One region of the Lysinibacillus sp. RC79 genome, then DNA from elsewhere that is predicted to be linked to it. Evidence: riboswitches for the same ligand, from Rfam matches in the RefSeq annotation. Region 1 holds a riboswitch; each other region holds the start of a gene.
The links. A riboswitch is a leader RNA that binds a small molecule or an ion and turns the genes downstream of it on or off. The one in region 1 is predicted to bind thiamine pyrophosphate.

Region 1 (5,368 bases):
GGTAACGGCTTCAGTACTTTATCTGTTGAAATTTACTCGATGGCACGTGCCGGAATTTCCTTAACGGTTAACGCTATTTCTGGTTTAGTATTCTTTGTAACGGTTATCGTCGTAGTTGGCTATTACTTCATTACAAGCCGCGCTAGTAAAAAAACGGGGGGAACTCAATGAAGCAATTAATTCAAGCAACAGTCGCAATCCTTGTCGTTTCCGCCCTTTTGTTCTATGCTGCTGACGCCCTAAGTGCCGGCGGTGGGAAAAGTGGTAAAGATACGTTAACAATCTTTAACTGGGGAGAATATATTGACCCAGATTTGCTGAAGCAGTTTGAAAAAGAAACAGGCATTCACGTCATCTATGAAACGTTTGATTCAAATGAAGCAATGATGACAAAAATTCAACAAGGTGGTACAGCTTACGATATCGCAGTACCTTCTGAATATATGATTGAAAAAATGAAGGAAGAAAACTTACTTATTCCTTTAGATAAAACGAAAATCCCTAATTTTAAAAATATCGATCCTTATTTTTTAGATTTACCATTTGATGACGACAATAAATATTCTGTTCCATATTTCTGGGGAACAGTCGGCATTGTCTATAATCCAAAGCTCGTTGGAAATTTAGACTTCTCATCTTGGAAGGACTTATGGGACCCTTCGTTAAAACGTAAAGTCTTTTTAGTAGATGGTGCACGTGAGGTGATTGGTATGGGCTTAAACAGCCTTGGCTACTCACTCAACTCTTTAAATAACAAGGAGCTACGTAAAGCTACTGATAAACTAATCACATTGGCGCCAAATGTTAAAGCCATTATCGGGGATGAAATTACACCGCTGATGGTTAATAATGAAGCTGCTGTGGCACTCACTTGGTCTGGTCAAGCAGCTGACATGTTGTCAGAAAATGAAGAATTAGACTTTGCTGTACCAAAAGAAGGCTCAAATTTATGGTTTGACAATATGGTTATCCCAAAAACATCAAAAAATATAGATGGTGCACATGCCTTCATTAATTTTATGCTGAAAGCTAAATCAGGGGCTAAAAATGCTGATTATGTAGGCTATTCTACCCCTAATATTGCAGCGATGAAATTAATGGATAAAGAAGTTGTATCTGATAAGCGCTTCTATCCTTCTGAAGAACAACGTAAAACATTAGAAGTTTATAAAAATCTAGGTCCTGATTACTTAGGCAAATACAATGAGCTGTTTTTAGAATTTAAAATGAGTATTCGATAAACCATTTTAACCCACTTATAGCTGTTCTCACGTTACAAACGTTGAGAACAGCTTTTTTCGTTTAGCTGGAGATACACTTCTGTGAAAAAACTAGCTGGCCGTATTTGTGTTAATAAAAGAATCCCCATGAATTTACTTGTAAATCTCAGACTTATAGTCAATAGCAAACGTACAAGCCTTGTGGTAGACTGTAGTATATTTGATTAAAGAAAGGGGTATTCGATGACCCAGCAGAAGTCTAACAAGGCGGCTTTGTATATTTTAATGTTTAATATGTTTATCGCAATGGGGAGTATCGGAATTATTATTCCTGTCATGCCTGAGTATTTAAAACTATTTGGTGCTGCAGGACAAGTACTTGGTATGTTGATTGCAACGTTCGCCTTTGCACAATTCGTATTTTCTCCAATCGCTGGGAATCTTTCGGATCAATACGGTCGAAAAAATCTCATTATTTTTGGTCTTATCGTAACAGGACTTGCACAAATTGGTTTCGGGCTTTCTACAGATGTATGGATGCTCTTCTTGGCACGCTTTTTAGGTGGTCTTGGTTCTGCATTTGTGGCTCCTCCTATAATGGCTTTTGTGGCAGATGTCACAACGTATGAGGAACGAGGAAAAGGTATGGGTATGCTAGGGGCAGCAATGTCCTTGGGTTTTATGATCGGACCAGGTATCGGTGGATTCCTCTCAAAAGTTAGTTTGCATTTTCCATTTTATACTGCTGGATGTGCAGCTATCTTAGCAGCTATTTTATCGTTCTTTTTATTACCTGCTACAAAACCGAACACCGCGAAAAAGGCGCAGAAGCAGGATAATCTTGTAAAGCAGATGGCCCGTTCAGTCCGAATGCCTTATTTTGTCATGCTAATTATCATGCTTGTATTCTCTTTCGGAATTGCTAACTTCCAAACAACACTATCATTATTTGTTACAGAGAAGTTTAATTACACACCTACTGATATCGCCATTATATTAGTTATGGGCGGCGCTTTTGGTGTTGTTGTACAAATATTTGTTATTACACCGCTGTTTAATCGCTTCGGCGAAATGAAAGTAGTGTTAGTCAATTTATTTATTGCAGCCGTTTCGATTTTCTTAATATTATTCGCATCTGGTTTTGCACTTATTTTAATTGTAGCGACAATCTTCTCTACAGCTACGACATTGATTCGTCCAGCTGTCAACACATTGATTTCAAAGCTTGCTGAGAATGAACAAGGCTATGCAGCTGGTCTGAACAATGCTTATATGAGTCTTGGTAATATGATTGGTCCAGCTTTAGCAGGTATATTATTCGATTGGAATATGAACAGTCCTTATATTTTCGGGTCTATTATTTTAATGGCTTGTTTCTTCCTTGCCCTTATTTGGACAATGAAAAAAGCACCACACCTTATGCATCCTGATACAAAATAGTCTGAAAAGTTATTGACTATTTTGAGTAGTATGCTACATTATTATGTGAAAAACCAACAATTTAATCCTTTTACCACTAGGGGAGTCTTTAAAAGGCTGAGACGTATATTATCATATACGGACCCTTTGAACCTGATCTAGTTCACACTAGCGGAGGGAAGTGGCGACACTTGCTTTTTGTTATGTAAATGCAGGGCCGCTTCCTATTGTTTTTAGGAAGCGGCTTTTTCACGCTCTAGCTGCAGTATTCCCATGTTTAGCGGCGTTTCTCACGCTTTTTGCGGCGGAAATTCCATGTCTACCGGCGATAACTATAAAAATTCATATTTCTAAGGAGTGGAAATTATGTCAATTCGAAAACTAACAATCATGGCCTTATTAGTAGCAATTGCCGTAGCAGGTTCTACCTTTATTTCAATACCAACGGGAATTGCACGTGCCTATCCTGTACAACATGCTATTAATGTTATTAGCGCTATCATTCTTGGACCAGTGCCTACTGTTATGGTCGCCTTTGTCACAGCCATTATTCGTATTTTAACAGGCACAGGCTCACTATTAGCTATACCTGGCAGTGTTATTGGCGCTTTGTGTGCAGCTCTTGCCTATAAATACAGCGGCAAGCAATGGCTTGCAGGTGTCGGTGAAATGTTTGGGACAGGTATTATTGCCTCACTCATTGCAGTACCTTACGCACATTTATTAATGGGGACATCCGTTGCTGCTTTATTTTTCATGCCGGCTTTTTTAACCTCAAGTACTATTGGTGCTGTCTTAGGCATTGTCATTGCTAGCAATTTGCGTAAAACAGTATTTGTAACTAACCTTAACACTTGGCTTAAATAATGATTAATAGCAATTTAACATTACTTTCTTAATGACAATTAATTAAGAAAGTAGCGTTTTTTGTTCCTACCAAATTCACCCATACTTCAATGGTAATCCCATTTCATGAGCAATTGATAAAAAGTCTTTTTTGCTTATTTCAAAATGACCGAATCTGAATTTATAGCCATATTTCGATTTGTCTTCTACAAATTCTAAATAATCTAAGATCCTTTTTATTGGTACTGCTTTTGCATCTTTATAAAAGTCTATATCTCTTCGAAAAGGAATAAAATTTGCTGCCATTTGGAACTCGTATATTCGCTCGTCTTTTACTCTTCCAATTGCAGTAAACGCTCTTACAGGTTCATTACCATCTAGACTTTTTTTAGGAGAATAATATATAATCCAGTCTCCTTTTCTCATTCGTTTCAAAGGTCTTTCTTTGCCGTGGCATAGCTGACTGAATCCTCCCTCAACCCCTTTTTGCACATGATTGAGAGATGCCACGCCAATCCAATATTTCGTGTCCTTTTCAGTCATAGGAAGAGCTCTCCTTTTATTTTGGGATCATCGTAAACGATTTTATTTTTTCATTTTCAAGAATCAACTTTTCCTCCAAAATCACTGGGTTTGGCAAACCATCCCAAGTAGTTGAAACTGTAGCAATACATTCTGTATCATCACCTTCAATATTTTGGATAGTTAACTTAAACCCTTTCGGCATAGGTGAAGTGTAAAATTTCTGTATCTCTTTTCTTCCTTTTAAAATTTCACCTTTAAAATTTTTCAATTCCCCATGATCTGCATACATATCAGATAAATCTTGACCCTCTTCTTGTGCTCTTTTTAAATACTCCTTCATAACCTCTACTGCTTTCATATGTCATCACTCTTTCATTTTTATTGATAAGGTTTTAAACCCTATTCACGATTTTCATATACTTTTGTCAATATGCTTTTCAATTGCTCTTTTTCTTCCAATGAAAGTACGTTCAAAACATCATTCTCAGAAATTGAAAGGGTCTTCAATAATTCTTCTGCCAAATTTTCACCCTGTTCCGTAAGGCATATTAGATTCTCTCTTCTATTTTCTGGATTTTTCTCCCTATAAACATAATTTCTTTCTTCTAGACCATCGATAAAAAAGCGGACACTATTTTTATCCAACTTTAAAATTTGCCCTATTTGAATTTGACTAAGTTTTTTTTCTTTTACAGCAATCATGATCCCGACTTCTCTGGATTTCATTTGAAATTTTTCGCTAATATATTTCTCGAGATTTTCCTCTAAAGCCTCTGCTAGCTTAAAACTTAGAAAACCAAATGAATTCATTATAGTGGTCATTTTAACTTCTCCTCCAAACCGTTTAACATAATAATATAAAAAAATGATAGTAATATTTTATTACTATCATCGATTATTACATTTATATCTATTTGTTTGCAAGATTAATTTTGCTTTTCATAAAAAATTCACTAATTTCACAAAAAACGATGACTCATTACTATAAAGCAATGAACCATCGTTTTATCTGTTAGGATCGTTTTTTCATGCCCTTTAATAGCTGGGCAACATTTGTGTCCTCTGCCTGTATTTGTTTTTCCTCTACAAGCTGTTCTTTTTTCTTTGGTCTTGTTAGGAAACTCCAACCAAAGCGTCGAATGGTAATATCAATGAAGAATAGTAGCATTCCTGCTAATAAGAGCCATGTTGCAATATTTTGGCGTTCCGCACCTTTTTTAGTAAATTCACGGAATACTTCGCTCGGTTCTTTTAAAACGGAGCCGCCTGTTTGCTTTGTTAGTTCTTCGCCCAGCTTATCATTTACTGGGCGTAATTCATACTCAGCACTATAAGGTACACTTAAGCCTGCCTGGTAA
Region 2 (5,368 bases), on a different contig from region 1:
AAACGATACTCGCTGTTGCATACCACCCGACAGCTCATTGGGATACGCATTTTCAAACGCTGCGAGCCCCACTTTGTCTAACCATTCCTTCGCAACGTTGACATTTGGTTTTCCATGAAGCTCCTCGACCATCGTGACGTTTTCTACTATCGTACGCCATGGTAATAAGCATGGCTGCTGAGGCATATAGCCAATCGTTCCTCTTTTTTGCTGGATATCTGTATCGTTTAATAAAATGGCACCCTTATCAATAGAAGAAACACCGCCAATTAATTGAAAGAGTGTACTTTTTCCACTGCCTGACGGACCGATAATCGCCACAAATTCGCCGTCCTTCACCTCAAAAGATAAATTTCGAATAACCGGAAGAGCATCAAAGGATTTATCAATGTTTTGAATGCTTAGCATGGAGTCCTCTCCCCTTCACAACAAGTTTTTCTAATAATTGAATAGCACTAAATAATAGTAAACTTAAAAAAATGATAGCAAAAATCGCTACAAATACACGATCCGTCCGAAATGAAGATTGTGCCAATGTCATATAGACACCAATTCCCTTTTTCGCACCTAGCCATTCTGCAATGACAGCCCCCATTACGCTATACGTTGCCGCAATTTTAATGCCTGAAAAAATTGCCGGGTACGCAAATGGCCATTCAAGCTTCCAAAAGGTTTGTGCTTTCGTTGCACCAATCATCTCAAAATAATGCTTCAGCTCAGGTGAGGTTTGACGAAAGCCATCCATTGCCGAAATAACGATGGGGAAAAAGCACACAAGACAAATAATAATGAGCTTTGGCAATAAACCAAAGCCAAACCAAATGATTAATAACGGTGCTAGGACGAGCACAGGGACATTCTGCGACATAATGAGAATAGGATAAAATAGCTCCCGCACAAACGTAAAACGATGTAATAGCACGGCAACCGTTAATCCACATAATATCCCGATGGCTAGACCAAGAAGTGCTAATTGAACAGTCGCAAAAGCATGTGGCACAAACGTCTCATACGATTGCAAGCCTTCTTTTAAAATGGCACTTGGTGCGGGCAATAGCCAATGTGGCACGTCTGCAAAACGGACAATTAGTTCCCATATGAATAAGAGGAAGGCGATAAAAATTATCGTCCTTCCTTGTTTGAAAGCCTGCCTCATCACTGATATTTCTCCGTTAGTGTATCCATAGTAATACCGGATGGCTGATATAAAATTTTCACTTGTGTAATGACATTAATAGCGCCAAGCTCAATCATCTTATCATTCATTTTTTCAATGATTTGTAGTAAAGTCGATAGCTCACCCTCCATTGTCGTTTCTAATGGATGAACTTCATATTTCACCCCAGATGCGTCGATAACCATAATCGCTGCATCGACAAATGGGATCACATCTTCATATTTTTCAGTTTTCGGGATAATTTGTACACTTATTAATGAGTTTGCCATACTATTTTGTCTCCTTTTTCGGTAAAAAGTCGTTTGTAAATGCTTGTTTTGCGTTAAATTCGCCCTCTAAAACTTTGTTGCTGGCCATCCATTTCGCATAGTTTTCCCAGACAGCTAGCTTTTGCTCGCCCCATTGTGCAGCGTCGTCTTGATACTTATCTGCTAGCCATTCCTGACTTTTATGCACAAGGTTTTTATCTAAATCAGGTACCGCTTCTAGTAAAATATCAGCTGCCTCATTTGGATGTTTTATCGCATATTCATAGCCCTTTGCTGCAGCAGCGACAAATGCTTTTACCGTCTCTGGGTCATTCTTAATCATTTTTTCATTTGTTGCAAGTACAGGTGTGTAATAATCTAACTGATCACTATAATCTGTTAAATATAACATGTTCAGTTTTTCACCACGTTGTTCTGCTTCGATACCTGTCCATGCATAATAAATCCACGCAAAATCAATATCTTTTTTCATCATTGTGAAGAAATCTATATCGCCTGCATTGACAATATCTAACTTATTAATATCCGCATTTTCTGTTTGCATAAGTGATTGTAGTACTGCCTGTTCAAGTGGTGCACCCCAGCCACCATATGTTTTACCTTCAAAATCCTTCGGTGACGTAATCCCTTTTGATGCAATGGATGCAAAGCCAGAAGTATTATGTTGAATAATCGCTGCAATCGATACTAAAGGTACATCCTGCACACGTGCCTGTGTAACCCCTTCCTGATAGCTTACACCAAACTGAGCTTTACCAGATGCCACAAGCTGATCTGCACCCGCTTCGCCAGGTAATAAAATATCAACATCTAAGCCCTGTTCCTTAAAGTAGCCAAGTTTTTTCGCTACATATAAGCCTGTATGATTTGTGTTCGGTGTCCAGTCGAGAACGACCGATACTTTTGTTAATCCCTTAGCATCCTTTTTATCCTCTTTTTCGCTACAGCCCGCTAATGTTAAAAGCGCAGCCAACAGGATCAATAACCATTTTTTCATGCTGAATCCTCCCAGTAAGTAGTTTGAAAGTGTTCATGAATGAATGTGTTGACCAGAAGAAAGCGTATTCACTTTATGTCTGCACCCAAGTTTTGTGCATACAACAATTGCTTGTAACATAAAAAACGCCTAGGATTCCTCCCAGACGTTTTGTAATCAGTATCAAAAATTTAAATTTTTTGAATAGATGTTCCCTACGCTGGTACGAGCCAAATCAGGTTCAAAGGGTCAGCGTCTATCGGACACAATCTCAGCTGGCAACACCAGCCCCCCTACATTCTTTCCATATGAACTTTTCGTGATTATTATACCCATAACTATCCGGAAATGACAAGGCTCTATTTGCCGAAAGCGCTGTAAATATAAAAGCCCATCTCTATCTTGAATTCTATTTTCTGAATTCAACGATTCCCTCCCTTCTTTAGATTGTATAGATTAGGCATAGCTTAAAGCTTGTTTTTTCAATTTAGATATAAAAAGCCCAGCTCTCAAAAGGAGCGTGGGCTAGAAAATTAGTTTTATTTCTCTTCTTTTTTGGCCGTTAATACATGTGAAATGGCACCGTCTGTAGCAATATCTACTTTAAAGGAACCGTTTGAATGGCGATCTGCTCGAGTTAATGCTTGTACATCAATAATCTCTTGTACGCCTTTTTCTGTTTCGATGATCAGCTGTTCGTCATTAGTAGCCTTGACTACAGCCACGATACGATGTGGGTTCGCTTTTAATTCTGTTAACACTTTTAAACCGCGTTTCGCACGACTAGTCATTTCTACCTCGGCTACATTCATTTTCTTCACTGCACCACGCTGCGTCACAATCGCAACATATGCCGTGTCATTTGGCGGTAAAACATTAACGCCGACTAATGCCTCTCCCTCTTTCAGCGTAATTCCTTTGACGCCGCCTGTTTTTACACCTGTTACTGGTAATTCCTCCATTGGGAAACGAATAGCATAAGCCGTATCTGTCGTTAACATTAGTTCTGCCTCGTCCGTCACGATATCTACAAAAATCATTTCATCGCCTGACTTGACATTCATCGTTTTGATTGGCTTCGAATAGCGTGTAACGGCATAATCTGCTAAAAGTGAGCGTTTAATTTGTCCATCTTTCGTAGCCGTTAAAATATACGTATTGGCCTGTTCGAATGTTTCAAAACCGTATACAGCAATAATAGATTCATCTTCCCCGGTTGGCACAATACTTGAAATATGCTGACCAAGATCCTTCCAACGAATATCAGGTAGTTCATGGACAGGCTGATAGATATAATTGCCTCGATTTGTGAACAGTAATAGATGATGCTGCGTATTTAAATTCGCTTCATATAACAAATAATCGGAATCCTTCATCGCAAAATCTTGACCATTCGAAGCTGCATGTGAACGTGTAGATGTACGCTTAATATAGCCATCCTTTGTGACAGTCACTACGACCTCTTCACTTGGGACAAGAACATCTAACGTAATTTTAATTTCTTCAATTTCTTGTTCGATTTTTGAACGACGTGGCTCTGCAAAGCGCTTTTTAATGTCAAGTAGTTCCTGTTTAATAACACGTACAAGTTTTGCTTCACTATTAAGAATACCTTCAAGCTTGGCGATAAGTTTATTTAATTCATCTTGTTCATTGCGAAGTTCTGTGATATCTGTATTTGTTAAACGATATAATTGCAAGCTAACGATTGCCTCTGATTGCACTTCTGTAAAATCAAACTTCACCTGTAAATTCGTTTTCGCATCTCGTTTATCATTAGAAGAACGAATCGTTGCAATGACTTCATCTAAAATGGACAGCGCCTTGATCAAGCCTTCAACAATATGCGAACGATCTTTAGCCTTTTGCAAATCATAAATGGAGCGGTTCGTCACGACTTCCTTTTGATGGGCAATATAAGAATCCAGTAACAATGGCAATGTCATCATTGTCGGACGACGATTATGGATCGCAATCATATTAAAATTATAAGCTACTTGTAAATCAGTTGTTTTGAACAAGTAATTTAAAATTCCTGGTCCCGGAACATCCTTTTTCAGTTCTATGACAACGCGTAGGCCTGTACGATCCGATTCATCACGAATTTCCGCAATCCCTTCAAGTCGTTTATCAACACGTTGCTCATCAATTTTCTTCACAAGATTTGCTTTATTGACATCATACGGTAATTCCGTAATAACGATTTGCTCTTTGCCGCCTTTAATTGGCTCAACGACTGCTTGAGCACGCACAATGATTTTACCGCGTCCTGTTTCGTACGCCTTTTTAATGCCATCGACACCTTGAATAATACCACCTGTTGGGAAATCAGGGCCTTTAATAACGGTCATTAATTCATCAACAGTGGAGTTCGGCTTATCTAAGCGCATTAGAACACCGTCTAGCACCTCATCAAGTGCGTGAGGAGGGATGTCCGTGGCATAACCGGCCGAAATACCCGTTGAGCCGTTGACTAGTAAGTTCGGGAAACGAGCTGGTAAAACAGTCGGCTCCATATCCTGATCATCAAAGTTTGGTACAAATTCAACGGTTTTCTTGCCAATATCGCGGAGCATCTCCTCTGCAATAGCAGAAAGTCTTGCCTCTGTATAACGCATCGCTGCCGGTGGGTCACCATCAACAGAGCCGTTATTCCCATGCATTTCAATAAGCATATGGCGCGCCTTCCAATCCTGACTCATACGCACCATTGCTTCATATACTGAACTGTCACCGTGTGGGTGATAATTACCGATAACATTACCGACAGTTTTGGCTGATTTACGGAATGGTTTTTCGTTTGTATTGCCCTCTGTAAACATCGCATATAAAATACGTCGTTGCACAGGCTTAAGACCGTCACGTGCATCAGGCAACGCGCGGTCTTGAATAATATATTTACTATAGCGACCAAAGCGGTCACCCATTACTTCTTCTAAAGGTAAA
Region 3 (5,368 bases), on a different contig from region 1:
TCACCAACTTCTCCATCAGAGAGCACAACAAATGCCTTTACTACATTTCCACGAACTTCATCCGGACTCGCGACAACGGCAGTTTCTTTTATTGCTGGATGCTTCAATAACGCATCTTCTACCTCAAATGGGCCAATCGTATAGCCAGACGATATAATGACATCATCCCCACGTCCTTCAAACCAAAAATAGCCATCTTCATCTTTATATGCACGATCTCCGGTAATATACCATTCGCCTCTAAATTGTAAATTTGTACGTTCGGGATCGTTTAAATATTTTTTAAATAACGCGGGTGTTTCACAGTGAACAGCAATATCTCCAACTTCTCCGATTGCAACAGGATTTCCAAAATCATTGATAATTTCTACAGTATTACCCGGAGTAGGTTTCCCCATTGAGCCCATTTTAGACTCCATCCCTACCATTGTACCAACAAGTAATGTATTCTCTGTTTGTCCATAACCATCTCGTACTTGTAAATTAAAGACCTCGGAAAATACTTTTATCACTTCACTATTTAAAGGTTCACCCGCTGACACAGCCTGACGTATTGTACTTAAATTGAAATCTCGTAAATTTTCAAGCCCCGCCATAAATCGATATTCGGTTGGCGTGCAACACAGAATATTAATATTGAATTTTTCAAGCAGTGCAAGGTATGTTGCCGCATCAAAGTGACCTTTGTAAACAAATGCTGTTGCACCACTTCCTAAAGTAGCAAGGAACGGACTCCAAATCCATTTTTGCCAGCCAGGAGCTGCTGTAGCCCAAACAATGTCACCTTCTTGGACACCTAACCAATTTGGTGCAGTAGTTCGTAAGTGTGCGTAACCCCAGCCATGTGTATGTACCGCTGCCTTCGGATTGCCTGTTGTACCACTCGTGTATGCTAAAAATGCAATGTCTGTACTCTTAGTTGGTGTAGAACTTATATAGGTTGTTGGTTGGTTTTGCATTTTTTCAAGCAATGCCTGCCAAGATCCATGTGCATGACCAATGACAAATTGCTGTATTTCTTGTAAATTTTCCACATTATCAAATTGTTCAATATAAGGCTCAAATGCAATAACACCTTTTGCATTGGCATGATTGATTCGATATTCAATATCCTTCGTTCTCAGCATTTCTGAGCTAGGTATTATGGTTAAACCTGTCTTTAAGGCTGCAATATAGACGATATACGCTTCAACTGATCTCGGCACCATGACTAAAATAACATCACCTTTTTTTAAACCTTGAGATGTAAATACATGTGCTGCCTGATTCGCCTTTTCAAGTAAAGCTGTATATGTTATATACTGAATTTCCTCATCTTCGTTATAAACTACTAATGCATTTTTCGTAGAATCTTGTGCATATTTTTCAATTTCCTCTGAAATGTTATACCATTCTGGTGCGATTAAATCTTCTCTTTTCATGGCATGTGCCCCCTTTATTACGCTCATTATAAAACTCAATTTTTATCATTTTCAATGGAATTCACTCTAATTCATTAAAGTCGTGACAACTATCATGCTCTGCTATATGGCATCAGTCACGTTTTAGTTCTATCAATTTCAGCTTGGTGTAATTGTTGCTGTCGCTTCGCTTTCGCACAGAAAACATTTGTTGCTGTCGCTTCGCTTTCGCACAGAAAACACTTGTTGCTGTCGCTTCGCTTTCGCACAGAAAACATTTGTTGCTGTCGCTCCGCTTTCGCACAGAAAACACTTGTTGCTGTCGCTCCGCTTTCGCACAGATAAAAATTCCCTATTGAACACGAATGAATAATATGGTACATTTTGGACAACTAAAAGCATAATTGCAGGGGGACTCATTTAGAGTTGAGAAGGTAAAACCTGACCCTTTGAACCTGTTAGTTAATACTGACGTAGGGAGCAATACACATCTAATTACTGATGAAAGGCTCTTTTACGTGTTTTTTTTACACGAAAAAGGGCCTTTTTTGCACGCTTACGTCCATCCAAAAGGAGGACTTAAATTGATTTTTCAAACGATCCGTAAACAAAATCCACTTATTCATTGCATTACTAATTATGTTGTGGCTAATTTTCAAGCAAATGGCTTATTAGCAATAGGTGCTTCTCCAGTCATGGCTGATGACAGTCATGAGGTTGAAGAAATGGTCGCAATTGCCTCAGGTTTTTTGATAAATATTGGTACCCTTAATGAACGAATGAAAGAATCAATGTTACTTGCAGGAAAAAAAGCAAATGCTCTTGGCATTCCCGTTATTTTAGATCCTGTTGCTGCAGGTGCAACAACATACCGGAAACAAACGGTACAACAATTACTGGAGGAAATAAAATTTGCGGCTATTCGTTGTAATATTGGTGAACTTGCAGCTATTGCCAATGTAGAATGGCAACAAAAAGGCGTAGATAGTGGTAGTGGTTCCATTTCTTTAGAACTTGAGGCACAGCAAGTAGCTCAACTCTACAATTGTATTGTGATTGTGACCGGTGAAAAGGATTTTATTACTGATGGCGAACATCAGCAATGGGTTACAGGTGGAAATTCTCAAATGACAGAAATTACCGGAACAGGTTGCTTATTAAGTGCAATTTGTTGTGCCTCCTACGTCTCAGGAAAAAAACTATTTGACCAATTGGTAGAAACTTTATCGCTTTATAAAAAAGTGGCAGAGCGAGCCGCTTCTTCAACTCAATATATTGGCGATTTTCAAATTGCAGTATTGAATGAATTACATCGCCTTTCCAAGGGTGGTGAAGAATGATGCATATTGTAACGACAATTGCTGGTTCAGATAGTGGTGGCGGTGCAGGTATACAGGCTGATTTAAAAACATTTCAGGAATTAAAGGTGTTTGGAACGTCTGTTATTACAGCTTTAACGGCCCAAAACACACTTGGTGTATCGGATGTCTTACCAATTGAAGTTAGCTTTGTTGAAAAACAACTTATAGCGCTAGTCGAAGATTTTTCAATTAGTGCTGTTAAAACAGGAATGCTGTTTTCCTCCGAAATAATCCAATCAATTGCACAGATTTTAGCTGAAGTGAAAATTCCGCTTATTGTAGATCCTGTCATGATTGCAAAAGGTGGCGAAAGCTTATTACAGCAAGAAGCAATTGAGGCATTACGTAGTTTTTTGCTACCTTTAGCAACAATTGTAACACCGAACATTCCTGAGGCAGAAACCCTTTCTGGAAGGAAAATCAACTCTTTAACAGATATTAAAGAAGCAGCTCAAGTCTTATTACAAATGGGCGTTCAATGCGTCATTATTAAAGGCGGTCATTTAGAGGATCAATGTTATGCTACTGATTATGTATTTTTTCAAGACGGTCGGTCATTTTCCATGCAGTCTACACGTATTGCAACAAAAAATACGCATGGGACAGGCTGTACGTTTTCCGCTGCATTAACTGCCTTTCTTGGTCGTGGACTACCTCTAGAAGAAGCGATTGAGGAAGCTAAAAAATTTATTCAATTAGCAATAACGCATGATTTATTTATTGGTAATGGCCATGGTCCAACAAATCATTTTGCCTATCAAAACTATAAGGATTCTTGCGAGGTGATCATTCATGAAACGTGACGATCTACAGCTATATTTTATTATGGGTACAGATAATGTTTTCAAACAAGATCCAATAAATGTTTTAGAGAAAGCTCTCCAATCTGGAGTTTCCATGTTTCAATACCGTGAAAAAGGGCCAAATGCACTTACTGGGAAAGCCTATGAAAATTTTGCTCGGAAATGTCAAAAGCTCTGTCAGCAGTATAATGTTCCGTTTATCGTCAACGATGATTTAGAGCTAGCTATAAAACTTAGAGCGGATGGTGTTCATATTGGACAAGAGGATTTTCCTGTGTCGAAGGTACGTAAAAAAATTGGCAACATGATTCTAGGTGTTTCTGTTCACTCACAAGCTGAATTACAAACTGCTCTACAATACGGTGCTGATTATGTAGGAATTGGTCCGGTTTTTTCAACCACTTCTAAAAGCGACGCCAAACCACCTAGTGGAACTGATTTTTTACAGCAAGTTCGGATACAATATCCGGAGCTTCCTATCGTTGCGATTGGAGGCATAAATTGCTGGAATGCACATACGGTATTTAAAGCAGGTGCGGATGGAATAGCAGTTATTTCTGCCATTTGCGAAAGTGAAGATATTTCAAATACAGTCTCTACATTTAAATCATTTGTAGGATAAAGTGAAACTTTAAACAGTGGGAGGGTCTTTACCCCACTGATTATTAGTCTTCACCAATCGGGTTTTTACTGGCAGTTAGCCCCACCTATTTCTTTGCACTCCTTGAATTGAAATGGGAGGACCTGACGCTTCTCTTTTGATATAGATAAATTACTGCCTGTTAATACGGGATAAAAAATAAACAATTTAAACAAACTAAAACCAGTGCCTTTTACGGTCACTGGTTTTAATTTTATAATTGCTGATTAAGCAATTATTGGTTGCTGTTTGGCATGCCTTTTAATTGAGATTCTGCCATTTGTACAAGACGTTTAGTGATTTCACCGCCAACGGAACCGTTAGCACGAGCTGAAGCGTCAGCTCCTAATTGAACACCAAATTCTTGTGCAATTTCGTATTTCATTTGATCTAGCGCTTGTTGTACACCAGGTACTGCAAGCTGGTTTGAACTGCGGTTTGTGTTGTTCGCCATGTGTCTCACCTCCTTGTGAATATAGAATGTGCGATATTAGATTTTTAATACAAAAATTTTATCGGTAAATTGTACCTGTAAAGGAAATGAACAAAAAAAGCCGACTCAAGACTTTTGAGTCGGCTCGTTAGCTTAAGAAATCGCAAGCTTCTTCTATAAAAGATCTGCAAATTTATCGGCTTCTTGCTCTTTTTTCGGGAAAATATAGACTTCACGGTTTTTCACTGCTCGTTCGATTAGTTCATCAAAATCCGAGAAGCTTTCATAGTGCTCAACCTTTTCAAGCTTTGGCTTTGTTTTTGGACTTGCTGGAGTAAAAATTGTACAGCAGTCTTCGAATGGCTGGATAGACGTTTCGTATGTGCCTATTTTCTCTGCAATATCGATAATTTCTAATTTATCTGATGAGATTAATGGACGTAAAATTGGTGTGTTAGTTACGGCATTAATAGCTGTTAGACTTTCAAGAGTTTGACTCGCTACTTGACCAAGACTCTCACCTGTAACAATAGCTAGTGCACCAATTTCTTCACGTACTTTATCAGCAACTTTTAGCATCATACGACGAGTTGTTGTCATCGATACATTAGAAGGTACTTTTTCTTTAATAAGAACTTGAATTTCAGTGAAAGGAATTACATGTAATCGTATATTAGCTCCAAATTTTGTTAATTCATTAGCAAGTACCTTTACTTTTTCCAATGAATTTT

Region 2: another riboswitch for thiamine pyrophosphate. It lies ahead of ABH968_RS11415 (ABC transporter substrate-binding protein); the one in region 1 lies ahead of thiW (energy coupling factor transporter S component ThiW).
Region 3: another riboswitch for thiamine pyrophosphate. It lies ahead of thiM (hydroxyethylthiazole kinase); the one in region 1 lies ahead of thiW (energy coupling factor transporter S component ThiW).

What each region holds. Positions count from the first base shown of each region.
Region 1 covers NZ_JBGCCD010000019.1:43,738-49,105, reverse strand. Annotated here, with positions in the region: gene ABH968_RS17355 (ABC transporter permease) at 1-171, shown strand, start outside; gene ABH968_RS17350 (ABC transporter substrate-binding protein) at 168-1,241, shown strand; gene ABH968_RS17345 (MFS transporter) at 1,464-2,660, shown strand; TPP riboswitch at 2,729-2,836, shown strand; gene thiW (energy coupling factor transporter S component ThiW) at 3,006-3,506, shown strand; gene ABH968_RS17335 (EVE domain-containing protein) at 3,582-4,028, opposite strand; gene ABH968_RS17330 (hypothetical protein) at 4,045-4,368, opposite strand; gene ABH968_RS17325 (MarR family winged helix-turn-helix transcriptional regulator) at 4,410-4,820, opposite strand; gene ABH968_RS17320 (VWA domain-containing protein) at 5,023-5,368, opposite strand, start outside.
Region 2 covers NZ_JBGCCD010000009.1:136,238-141,605, forward strand. Annotated here, with positions in the region: gene ABH968_RS11400 (ABC transporter ATP-binding protein) at 1-408, opposite strand, end outside; gene ABH968_RS11405 (ABC transporter permease) at 386-1,156, opposite strand; gene ABH968_RS11410 (thiamine-binding protein) at 1,156-1,446, opposite strand; gene ABH968_RS11415 (ABC transporter substrate-binding protein) at 1,448-2,443, opposite strand; TPP riboswitch at 2,618-2,727, opposite strand; gene parC (DNA topoisomerase IV subunit A) at 2,962-5,368, opposite strand, start outside.
Region 3 covers NZ_JBGCCD010000014.1:126,726-132,093, reverse strand. Annotated here, with positions in the region: gene mbcS (acyl-CoA synthetase MbcS) at 1-1,421, opposite strand, end outside; TPP riboswitch at 1,799-1,897, shown strand; gene thiM (hydroxyethylthiazole kinase) at 1,985-2,740, shown strand; gene thiD (bifunctional hydroxymethylpyrimidine kinase/phosphomethylpyrimidine kinase) at 2,740-3,564, shown strand; gene thiE (thiamine phosphate synthase) at 3,554-4,186, shown strand; gene ABH968_RS15025 (alpha/beta-type small acid-soluble spore protein) at 4,440-4,658, opposite strand; gene thiI (tRNA uracil 4-sulfurtransferase ThiI) at 4,812-5,368, opposite strand, start outside.